DNA from 4 places in the Bacillus sp. P4_D3 genome. Region 3 is predicted to be linked to each of the others. Evidence: riboswitches for the same ligand, from Rfam matches in the RefSeq annotation. Region 3 holds a riboswitch; each other region holds the start of a gene.
The links. A riboswitch is a leader RNA that binds a small molecule or an ion and turns the genes downstream of it on or off. The one in region 3 is predicted to bind S-adenosylmethionine.
Positions count from the first base shown of each region.

Region 1 (2,203 bases), on a different contig from region 3:
TGCTGCTGAAAAGGCCATTCATCATAAATATCCGCCATTTCGCGGACATGAAAGCTTAAAAGAAGCCGTGGCAACATTCTATCAACGTGAATATGATGTAGTAGTAAATCCAAAAACTGAAGTTGCTATTTTGTTTGGTGGAAAGGCTGGATTAGTAGAATTACCAATTTGTTTTACAAACCCTGGTGATACCATTCTCGTTCCAGATCCAGGCTATCCAGATTATTTATCCGGAGTTGCTTTAGCAAAAGCGCACTTTGAAACAATGCCGCTTATTGCAGAAAATAATTTTTTACCAGATTATACAAAAATTGATGACTCTATTGCCAAGAAATCCAAGTTAATGTTTTTAAACTATCCTAATAATCCTACCGGTGCTACTGCATCAAAAGAATTCTTTGATGAAACCATTCATTTTGCTAGTAAACATAATATATTAGTTGTTCATGATTTTGCTTACGGTGCTATCGGATTTGATGGTCAAAAGCCTGTTAGTTTCTTGCAAGCAGACGGCGCCAAAGATACAGGAATTGAAATTTACACTTTATCAAAAACTTTCAATATGGCTGGCTGGCGTATTGCTTTTGCAGTGGGGAATGAAAGTGTCATCGAAACAATTAACCTATTGCAAGATCATATGTATGTTAGTATTTTTGGTGCAGTTCAAGATGCTGCCCGCGAAGCACTATTAGGCTCGCAGTCTTGTGTGGTAGATCTTGTTAATAGTTATGAATCTCGGAGAAATGCTCTTATTTCAGCTTGTCACTCAATTGGTTGGAATGTAGATATTCCAACCGGATCATTCTTTGCATGGCTTCCTGTACCAGAAGGATATACATCTGAGCAATTTTCTGATATTTTGCTAGAAAAAGCACACGTTGCAGTTGCTCCTGGTGTTGGATTTGGTGAGCACGGCGAAGGGTATGTCCGTGTTGGTCTCTTGCATACAGAAGATAGATTACGAGAAGCAATTAATCGAATTGATAAATTAAATTTTTTCAAAAAGTCATTGACAACATAAAAAATATCTGACAAAATTCAGTTATCTTAAAAATTTAAACATTTCTAAATACTTCTTATCAAGAGCAGGTGGAGGGACGAGCCCGACGAAACCCGGCAACCGATCTACAATTGTAGACACGGTGCTAATTCTCGCAGCGTTACGCTGACAGATAAGGAGCTGGTTGTAAAAAAACCTCTCCTTAGCTGAGAGGTTTTTTTATTTAACTAGGAGGTTATAACAATGAGCGGAATTATAGCGACATATTTAATCCACGATGATTCTCACAACTTAGAAAAGAAAGCGGAACAAATTGCAATTGGTTTAACAATTGGCTCTTGGACTCATTTGCCACACTTATTACAAGAACAATTAAAACAACATAAAGGCAATGTCATTCATATTGAAGCGTTAGACGAACAAGAACATATTAACTCTTACCTTGGCAAAAAAGTATCACGTGGACTCATTAAAATTCATTATCCATCGCTGAACTTTAGCCCCGACTTACCAGCCATTTTGACAACAACATTTGGAAAACTTTCGTTAGATGGAGAAATTAAACTAATTGATTTAACATTCTCAGACGAATTAAAGAAACAGTTTCCTGGACCAAAATTTGGAATCGAAGGCATTCGAAACCTGTTACAAGTTCAAGATCGCCCTCTTCTAATGAGTATTTTTAAAGGGATGATAGGACGGAATATTGGATATTTAAAAACTCAACTACGCGATCAGGCAATTGGAGGCGTAGATATTGTAAAAGATGATGAAATTTTATTCGAAAACTCATTAACACCACTTACAAAAAGAATTGAATCTGGGAAAGAAGTTTTACAATCTGTATACGAAACTTACGGACATAAAACTTTATACGCAGTAAATTTAACAGGGCGAACTTATGATTTAAAAGAGAACGCGAAACGTGCGGTGGTAGCTGGAGCAGACATTCTTTTATTTAATGTATTTTCTTATGGATTAGATGTACTGCAATCACTTGTAGAAGACGAGGAAATTCCAATTCCTATTATGGCACACCCTGCTGTAAGTGGCGCATATTCGTCATCGAAACTATACGGGTTCTCTTCTCCATTACTACTTGGAAAATTACTACGTTACGCTGGTGCTGATTTCTCTTTATTCCCATCACCATACGGCAACGTTGCATTAGAAAAAGAGGAAGCTCTTCTCATTACAGAAGCA
Region 1 covers NZ_JBFUIN010000114.1:4,929-7,131, forward strand. The annotation lists gene AC1DTM_RS13740 (pyridoxal phosphate-dependent aminotransferase) at 1-1,021, shown strand, start outside; SAM riboswitch class I at 1,074-1,179, shown strand; gene mtnW (2,3-diketo-5-methylthiopentyl-1-phosphate enolase) at 1,244-2,203, shown strand, end outside.
Region 1: it holds a riboswitch for S-adenosylmethionine, as region 3 does, so the genes downstream of both, mtnW (2,3-diketo-5-methylthiopentyl-1-phosphate enolase) here and AC1DTM_RS05040 (bifunctional O-acetylhomoserine aminocarboxypropyltransferase/cysteine synthase) in region 3, are expected to answer to the same signal.

Region 2 (2,203 bases), on a different contig from region 3:
TTGAAAGAAAATCTATGGTTTGACAAGAGAACACTCCTTTCGGTTTTGCTCACTGAAAGGAGTGTTTTTTTTTAGGTCGCTAAAAACTCTTCTGTACTCATTATATTAGCGTATACTCCATTTAAACTCGCCAAAATTGTATTATGAATATAAACAGCTGGTATAGTAGCATTCTTAAATGAAAGATCTTTTGTAGCACAAGCATCGTGTATTACGGTACAGTGAAGGCCAAAATCAAAAGCAGCCCTTACCGTAGAATCAATACACATATGGGTCATCATCCCGCAGATTACGACGTGCTCAATTCCTGAACGTTGTAATCGTTCTAGAAGATCAGTTTCTCGGAAGCTATTTGGATAATGTTTAAGGATAACGGATTCCTCTCTAAGTGGACGGACATTTTCGTGAATATGGACACCTTCTGTATTGGGTAGGAAAAAAGTAGCGCTATCTTTTATAGCTACATGTTGGATATGAAAAATAGGTTCGTTTCTAATTCTAAAATGTTGTAGTAGCTGATCAGCATATTCACTTGCTTCTACTGGATTACGTAATTCCATCTTGCCATTTGGAAAATAATCATTTTGAATATCGACGAGCAAAAGAGCTGTTTTCATATATTTATCTTCCTCCGAATTCATATTGAAATACTGTTATTCAATTAGTAGAGAAGATTCTCCTCTTTAAAAGTATGAGTGAGGAGGATTTTACATAACTATAAAAATTACTATTGTATTGTGATTTTTTATTTGAAAATTTTAATAGAGGAATAATTGATTTTTTTCTGAAAAATGTATTGACTCTTATTATTCTGAGTTCTATAATGAGAATTAATTAAATGACAATTAAATCGATACACTCTTATCCAGAGAGGTGGAGGGACTGGCCCTACGATACCTCAGCAACGGGTTTTTTAATACCGTGCTAATTCCAGCAAGCTTAAAGTAGGCTTGGAAGATGAGAAGATGTGAACGAGTACATAAAAGTGCTCTCCTTCTTATCTTTTACAAGTGATAAGAAGGAGAGCACTTTTTATTTTACCTCGAAAGCTCTACTTCAAGTTTTACAGCATATAGGAGGGAAGAAAATGATTTCTTTTAATAATGTAAGTAAAGTATATGAATCAGGTGGACAATCTGTTCATGCGGTTGAGGATGTAACGCTGTCAGTTGAAAAGGGCGAAATTTTTGGCATTATCGGATTTAGTGGTGCTGGAAAGAGTACGTTATTACGCTTAGTAAATATGTTAGAAAGACCAACTGCAGGAACAATTTCAATAGATGATAAAGAAATTACATCATTATCGGCGAAAGAGTTACGGAAACTAAGACAAAGAATTGGGATGATTTTTCAAAGCTTTAATCTATTTAATTCAAGAACAGTGTTTGGGAACATTGCTTATCCATTAAGGTTAGCGAAATTGCCGAAGAATGAGATAAAAGAAAGAGTGAATGAACTACTAAAGTTTGTTGGTTTAGAAGATAAAGCGAACTATTATCCAGAACAGTTATCAGGTGGACAAAAGCAGCGCGTTGGGATTGCAAGAGCACTTGCGACATCACCGGATATTCTCATATGTGATGAGGCAACATCAGCTTTAGATCCGGAAACAACAACAGAAATTTTAAATTTATTAAAGAAAGTAAATAGAGAGTACAATTTAACGATTCTACTTATTACACATGAAATGCACGTTGTGAAAGAAATTTGTCACCGTGTAGCTGTTATGGAAAAAGGAAAAGTAATTGAAGAAGGAAAACTGTTTGATGTTTTCACACAACCAAAAACAAAGACAACTCAAAATTTTGTACGCTCTGTTATTAATGATCACTTACCAGAAAGTGTTCTAGCGAAAATTCAAAACGGAGGTCAGATTTATCGCCTGACTTTTACTGGGGAAGAAACAGGGCAGCCTGTACTATCATATATTGCGAAAAACTATAACGTCGATGTAAATGTTCTTTACGGAAATATTATTGAACTCCAAAATGTGCTATTTGGAAATCTTCTTGTAGAGCTACAAGGTGAACAGAAGGAAATTCAAAAAGCATTACAACATCTAAGACTGCAAGTGCAGCTGAAGGAGGTAGGAGCTCATGCGAGTTGATTGGAGTATATTTTGGCCTCGCATATTAGATGCGACAGGGGATACCCTCTTAATGGTAATTGTAACCCTTATATTCGCTACAATTCTCGGTATACC
Region 2 covers NZ_JBFUIN010000032.1:20,867-23,069, reverse strand. The annotation lists gene AC1DTM_RS07650 (cysteine hydrolase family protein) at 72-617, opposite strand; SAM riboswitch class I at 859-964, shown strand; gene AC1DTM_RS07645 (methionine ABC transporter ATP-binding protein) at 1,088-2,107, shown strand; gene AC1DTM_RS07640 (methionine ABC transporter permease) at 2,097-2,203, shown strand, end outside.
Region 2: it holds a riboswitch for S-adenosylmethionine, as region 3 does, so the genes downstream of both, AC1DTM_RS07645 (methionine ABC transporter ATP-binding protein) here and AC1DTM_RS05040 (bifunctional O-acetylhomoserine aminocarboxypropyltransferase/cysteine synthase) in region 3, are expected to answer to the same signal.

Region 3 (2,203 bases):
CAATTTTCAAAGCACGTATATCTTGTGTTACTGCTCGCTCCTTCGTCATTACAAAAATATTTTCCTTCTGCAATACTTTGCGAGCTGGTAAATCTTTATCAATTATGATCGGCATGTTGTTTGCCTCCGACTAGCGCTGCTTCTAAATCTGCAATAATATCAGAAACATCTTCTATACCGACCGATAAACGGATTAAATCAGATATAACGCCAGCTAAACGCTGATTTTCTGCGCTTAATTGTCTGTGCGTCGTACTAGCGGGATGTATTACACAAGTTCTTGCATCAGCTACATGCGTTACAAGAGTTGCGAGTTTTACATTTGCGATAAATTCTTTTGCTGCTTCTAATCCACCCTTAATACCAAATGTTAAAACTCCACTAGCTCCTTTTTTCAAATACTTTTGTGCTAACGAGTAATTTTCATTACTATCTAACCCTGGATAATTCACCCATTCAATGCGATCATGATTAGCAAGCCACTTAGCAACTTCGAGAGCATTTTCACTATGACGCTCCATTCGTAAATGCAATGTTTCCAGGCCAATGTTGCTAATATATGCATTGAATGGGCTCATACAGTTTCCGTAGTCTCTTAATAACTGAACGCGTGTTTTCACAATATACGCTGCTGCTCCAAAATTTTGAACATAGCTTACACCGTGATAACTCGGATCAGGTTCGACAAGCTCAGGGTATTTTCCATTTGTCCAATCGAAATTCCCCCCGTCTATTACAATGCCACCTAGAGAGCTTGCATGGCCATCAATATATTTCGTTGTAGAATGGACAATGATATTTGCCCCATGTTCAAACGCCTGGCATAAATAAGGCGTCGCTAATGTATTATCAACGATAAAAGGTACTTCTAATTCTTTTGCTGCCGCTGAAAGTTCTTTGAAATTCAAAACGTTCATTGCTGGATTTCCTAACGATTCTGCATAAACAAGTTTTGTCTTATCATTAGCAAGTGCCGCAATTTCATCTGCTGTTAAATTAGGATTAAAGAACGTAACATCAATGCCAAGCTTGCGCAAACTCACTCCAAATAAATTAAACGTTCCTCCGTAAACAGTTGAAGAACAAAGTAAATGGTCTCCACTACTGCAAATATTTAAAACCGCAAGCATAATAGCTGCCTGCCCAGAAGCTGTTGCAACAGCCCCTACACCGCCTTCTAAATCTGATAACTTCTGCTCAAATGCAGCTAGAGTAGGATTTCCAATACGCGTATATATATATCCTTCTGCCTCTAAATTAAATAGTGCTGCTAAATCATCTGACGTATCGTATTTATACGTTGTACTTTGATAAAGTGGTAAAACACGCGGCTCACCATTTTTTGGCGTATAGCCACCTTGCACACAAATCGTTCCTTTCCCCCATGATTCTCCCATCTCTCATTCTCCTTTCTTTTAATGCAAAATAAAAAACTGCTCCTTTCCTGAAAACAAGAAAGGAGCAGTTTGAAGACACGCTCTAAGGCTCTTTCTTATCTCTCAGGATTATTACCTGCAGGATTTGGCACAATTCCGTTATACGGCTGTTGCCAAGGTTTCATCGGGCCTGTCCCTCCACCTTTTCTTGATAAGACTATGCAATTACCGTTGATTTTATAGCAATAATTTCCTAATGTCAAATGGTTTTTCTGAATGTTCTAAATTAAATATAAGTAATTTAATTTAAACAACAAAAGAAATATATTCCATATTCATTTGAAAAAGACCTTTTAAAAACTCCGATCACTATATAGAATTAAATAAGTGGTTTAACCGCGTTGGTTTCAAATTTTTATGAGACCCTAATATATTGAATAAGCCAACCCCTCAAAAAGATACTATATATATTCAATTCATTTCACACTAGCATATTTAATCCTTTCTACATTAAAACTTACATAACGGAGGTACAACATGACAAATAAAAAGGACATGCACTATATACTCGTCCTATATGGCATTCTTTTAGGCGCTATAGTAGGAGCTACAGTCTGGTTATTTTTAGTTACAATAAATATCGGAATTCACTTTATTTGGGGATACTTACCTACTATTTTCTCTTCTCCTCCTTATTACACCATTTGTGTAACAATCATCGGTGGTATCCTCGTTGGTTTAACACAAAAATACTTCGGTACATATCCACGTCTTATGCCGGAAGTGATGGCTGAATATAAAAAAACAGGTAGAATTGAATACAGTTT
Region 3 covers NZ_JBFUIN010000015.1:25,689-27,891, reverse strand. The annotation lists gene metA (homoserine O-acetyltransferase MetA) at 1-115, opposite strand, end outside; gene AC1DTM_RS05040 (bifunctional O-acetylhomoserine aminocarboxypropyltransferase/cysteine synthase) at 99-1,397, opposite strand; SAM riboswitch class I at 1,490-1,594, opposite strand; gene AC1DTM_RS05035 (chloride channel protein) at 1,914-2,203, shown strand, end outside.

Region 4 (2,203 bases), on a different contig from region 3:
TACCAGAATTATGGACAACAGGATATGATTTAACAAGACTTTCTGAAATTGCAGATAGGGATGGATTGGAAACGAAAGAAAAGTTGAAAGAATGGTCGAAACAATATGGTGTACATATTGTTGGTGGTTCCATAGCGAAGCAAACAGAGCAAGGTGTTACAAATACAATGTATGTTGTAAACAATGAAGGGAATCTAGTCAATGAATATAGTAAAGTACATTTATTTCAGCTTATGGATGAACATAAATATTTAGTAGCTGGTAATGAGACAGGTGAATTTAAGCTAGATGATGTAGAGTGCGCTGGCACAATTTGCTATGATATTCGTTTTCCGGAGTGGATGCGTGTTCATACTGCTAAAGGTGCAAAAGTTTTATTTGTTGTAGCAGAATGGCCATTAGTACGTTTAGCGCATTGGCGTTTGCTTTTACAGGCGAGAGCAGTTGAAAACCAGTGTTATGTTGTAGCATGTAATAGAGCAGGAAAGGATCCGAACAATGAGTTTGCAGGTCATTCTTTAATTGTCGATCCTTGGGGTGAAGTTGTAGTAGAGGCAAATGAAGAGGAATTTATTTTATTTGGAGAGCTGAAATTCGAGAAAATTAAAGAGGTTCGCAAAGGAATCCCAGTTTTTGCAGATCGTCGTCCAGAATTATACAAATAAAATGTTGACAAGTGATTTTTATTCTTGGTATAGTCTTCATCATAAAGTTAAAAATTCAAAAAATTATACAACTCTTATCAAGAGCAGGTGGAGGGATTTGGCCCGATGAAGCCCAGCAACCGACCGCAATACCATTGTGAAATGGGGCGTTTATGACGTCAAAAGGCACGGTGCTAATTCCAGCAGAAAGTAAACTTTCTGGCAGATAAGAGGGGAGAAGATAAACTTCAAACCTCTTTCTTTGTGGGAAGAGGTTTTTCTGTGCTAGAAAAACCTCTGAATTAAAAGGGGGAGAAGACGATGGGATATTATTCATTAACAGAAGTAACAGCTGTACACTACGCAAAAGAACATGGATACTTTGATAAGAAAGCGAATGTAATCTGCCATGAAATTGGAGATGGCAATTTAAATTACGTATTCAAATTAGATGATGGAGAGAAGACAATTATATTAAAACAAGCACTTCCATATGCAAAAGTAGTTGGTGAGAGCTGGCCATTGTCAATAAAAAGAGCAACGATTGAAAGTAAAGCACTACAAATTTTCGCGAAGTATGTACCGGAATACGTTCCAGAAGTATACAGTCATGATGAGGAGTTGGCAGTGACAGTAATAGAAGATTTATCAAGGCTAACGATTACAAGAAAAGGATTAATAGACGGAGAAGAGTATCCTCTTTTATCCCAGCATATTGGTCGCTTTCTAGCACATGTTTTATTTTATACTTCAGATTTCGGCGTACGTTCAGAAGAGAAAAGAGTGTTAGATAGTGAATTTGTTAATCCAGATCTTAGTAAAATCACAGAAGATTTAGTGTTTACAGATCCGTTTGGTCATTATGATACGAATGATTATGAGCCAGAGTTACAACTAGCGGTTGATGAACTGTGGAGTGACAAAAATTTAAAATTAAAAGTAGCACAGTATAAGTATAAGTTTTTAACGAGAAAAGAAGCGCTCATTCATGGGGATTTACATACTGGTAGTATATTTTCATCGCCTTCTGAAACGAAAGTAATTGATCCAGAATTTGCAACGTACGGTCCATTTGGATTTGATCTTGGCCAATTTATTGCAAATTTATTATTAAATGCGTTATCGCGTGAAGAGGAAAAAAGAAGTGTGCTATTTTTCCATATCGAGAAAACATGGAGTTATTTTGTAGAAGCTTTTACAAAGCTATGGATTGGAGAAGGTGTAGAAGTATATACGAAAGAGAAACAATGGTTACCAATTATTTTGCAAAATATTTTTAGTGATATTGTTGGATTTGCTGGATGTGAACTGATTCGTAGAACAATTGGTCTAGCACACGTGGCAGATTTAGATGAAATATCAGATAAAGAAAGAAGAATTCAAGCTAAAAAACAAGCACTTTATTTAGGGAAAGAACTATTAAAATATGAATCAAAGAGCGCAGATATACAACTGTTCCGAACATTATTTCAACATACAATTTCAGGAGGCGTAAAGGCATGAGTACAATCATTACTATTCCGAGATCTGTAAGTTGGAAAGGAGATACCATTGCGGTA
Region 4 covers NZ_JBFUIN010000114.1:2,343-4,545, reverse strand. The annotation lists gene AC1DTM_RS13735 (carbon-nitrogen family hydrolase) at 1-665, shown strand, start outside; SAM riboswitch class I at 737-877, shown strand; gene mtnK (S-methyl-5-thioribose kinase) at 966-2,147, shown strand; partial or broken gene mtnA (S-methyl-5-thioribose-1-phosphate isomerase) at 2,144-2,203, shown strand, end outside.
Region 4: it holds a riboswitch for S-adenosylmethionine, as region 3 does, so the genes downstream of both, mtnK (S-methyl-5-thioribose kinase) here and AC1DTM_RS05040 (bifunctional O-acetylhomoserine aminocarboxypropyltransferase/cysteine synthase) in region 3, are expected to answer to the same signal.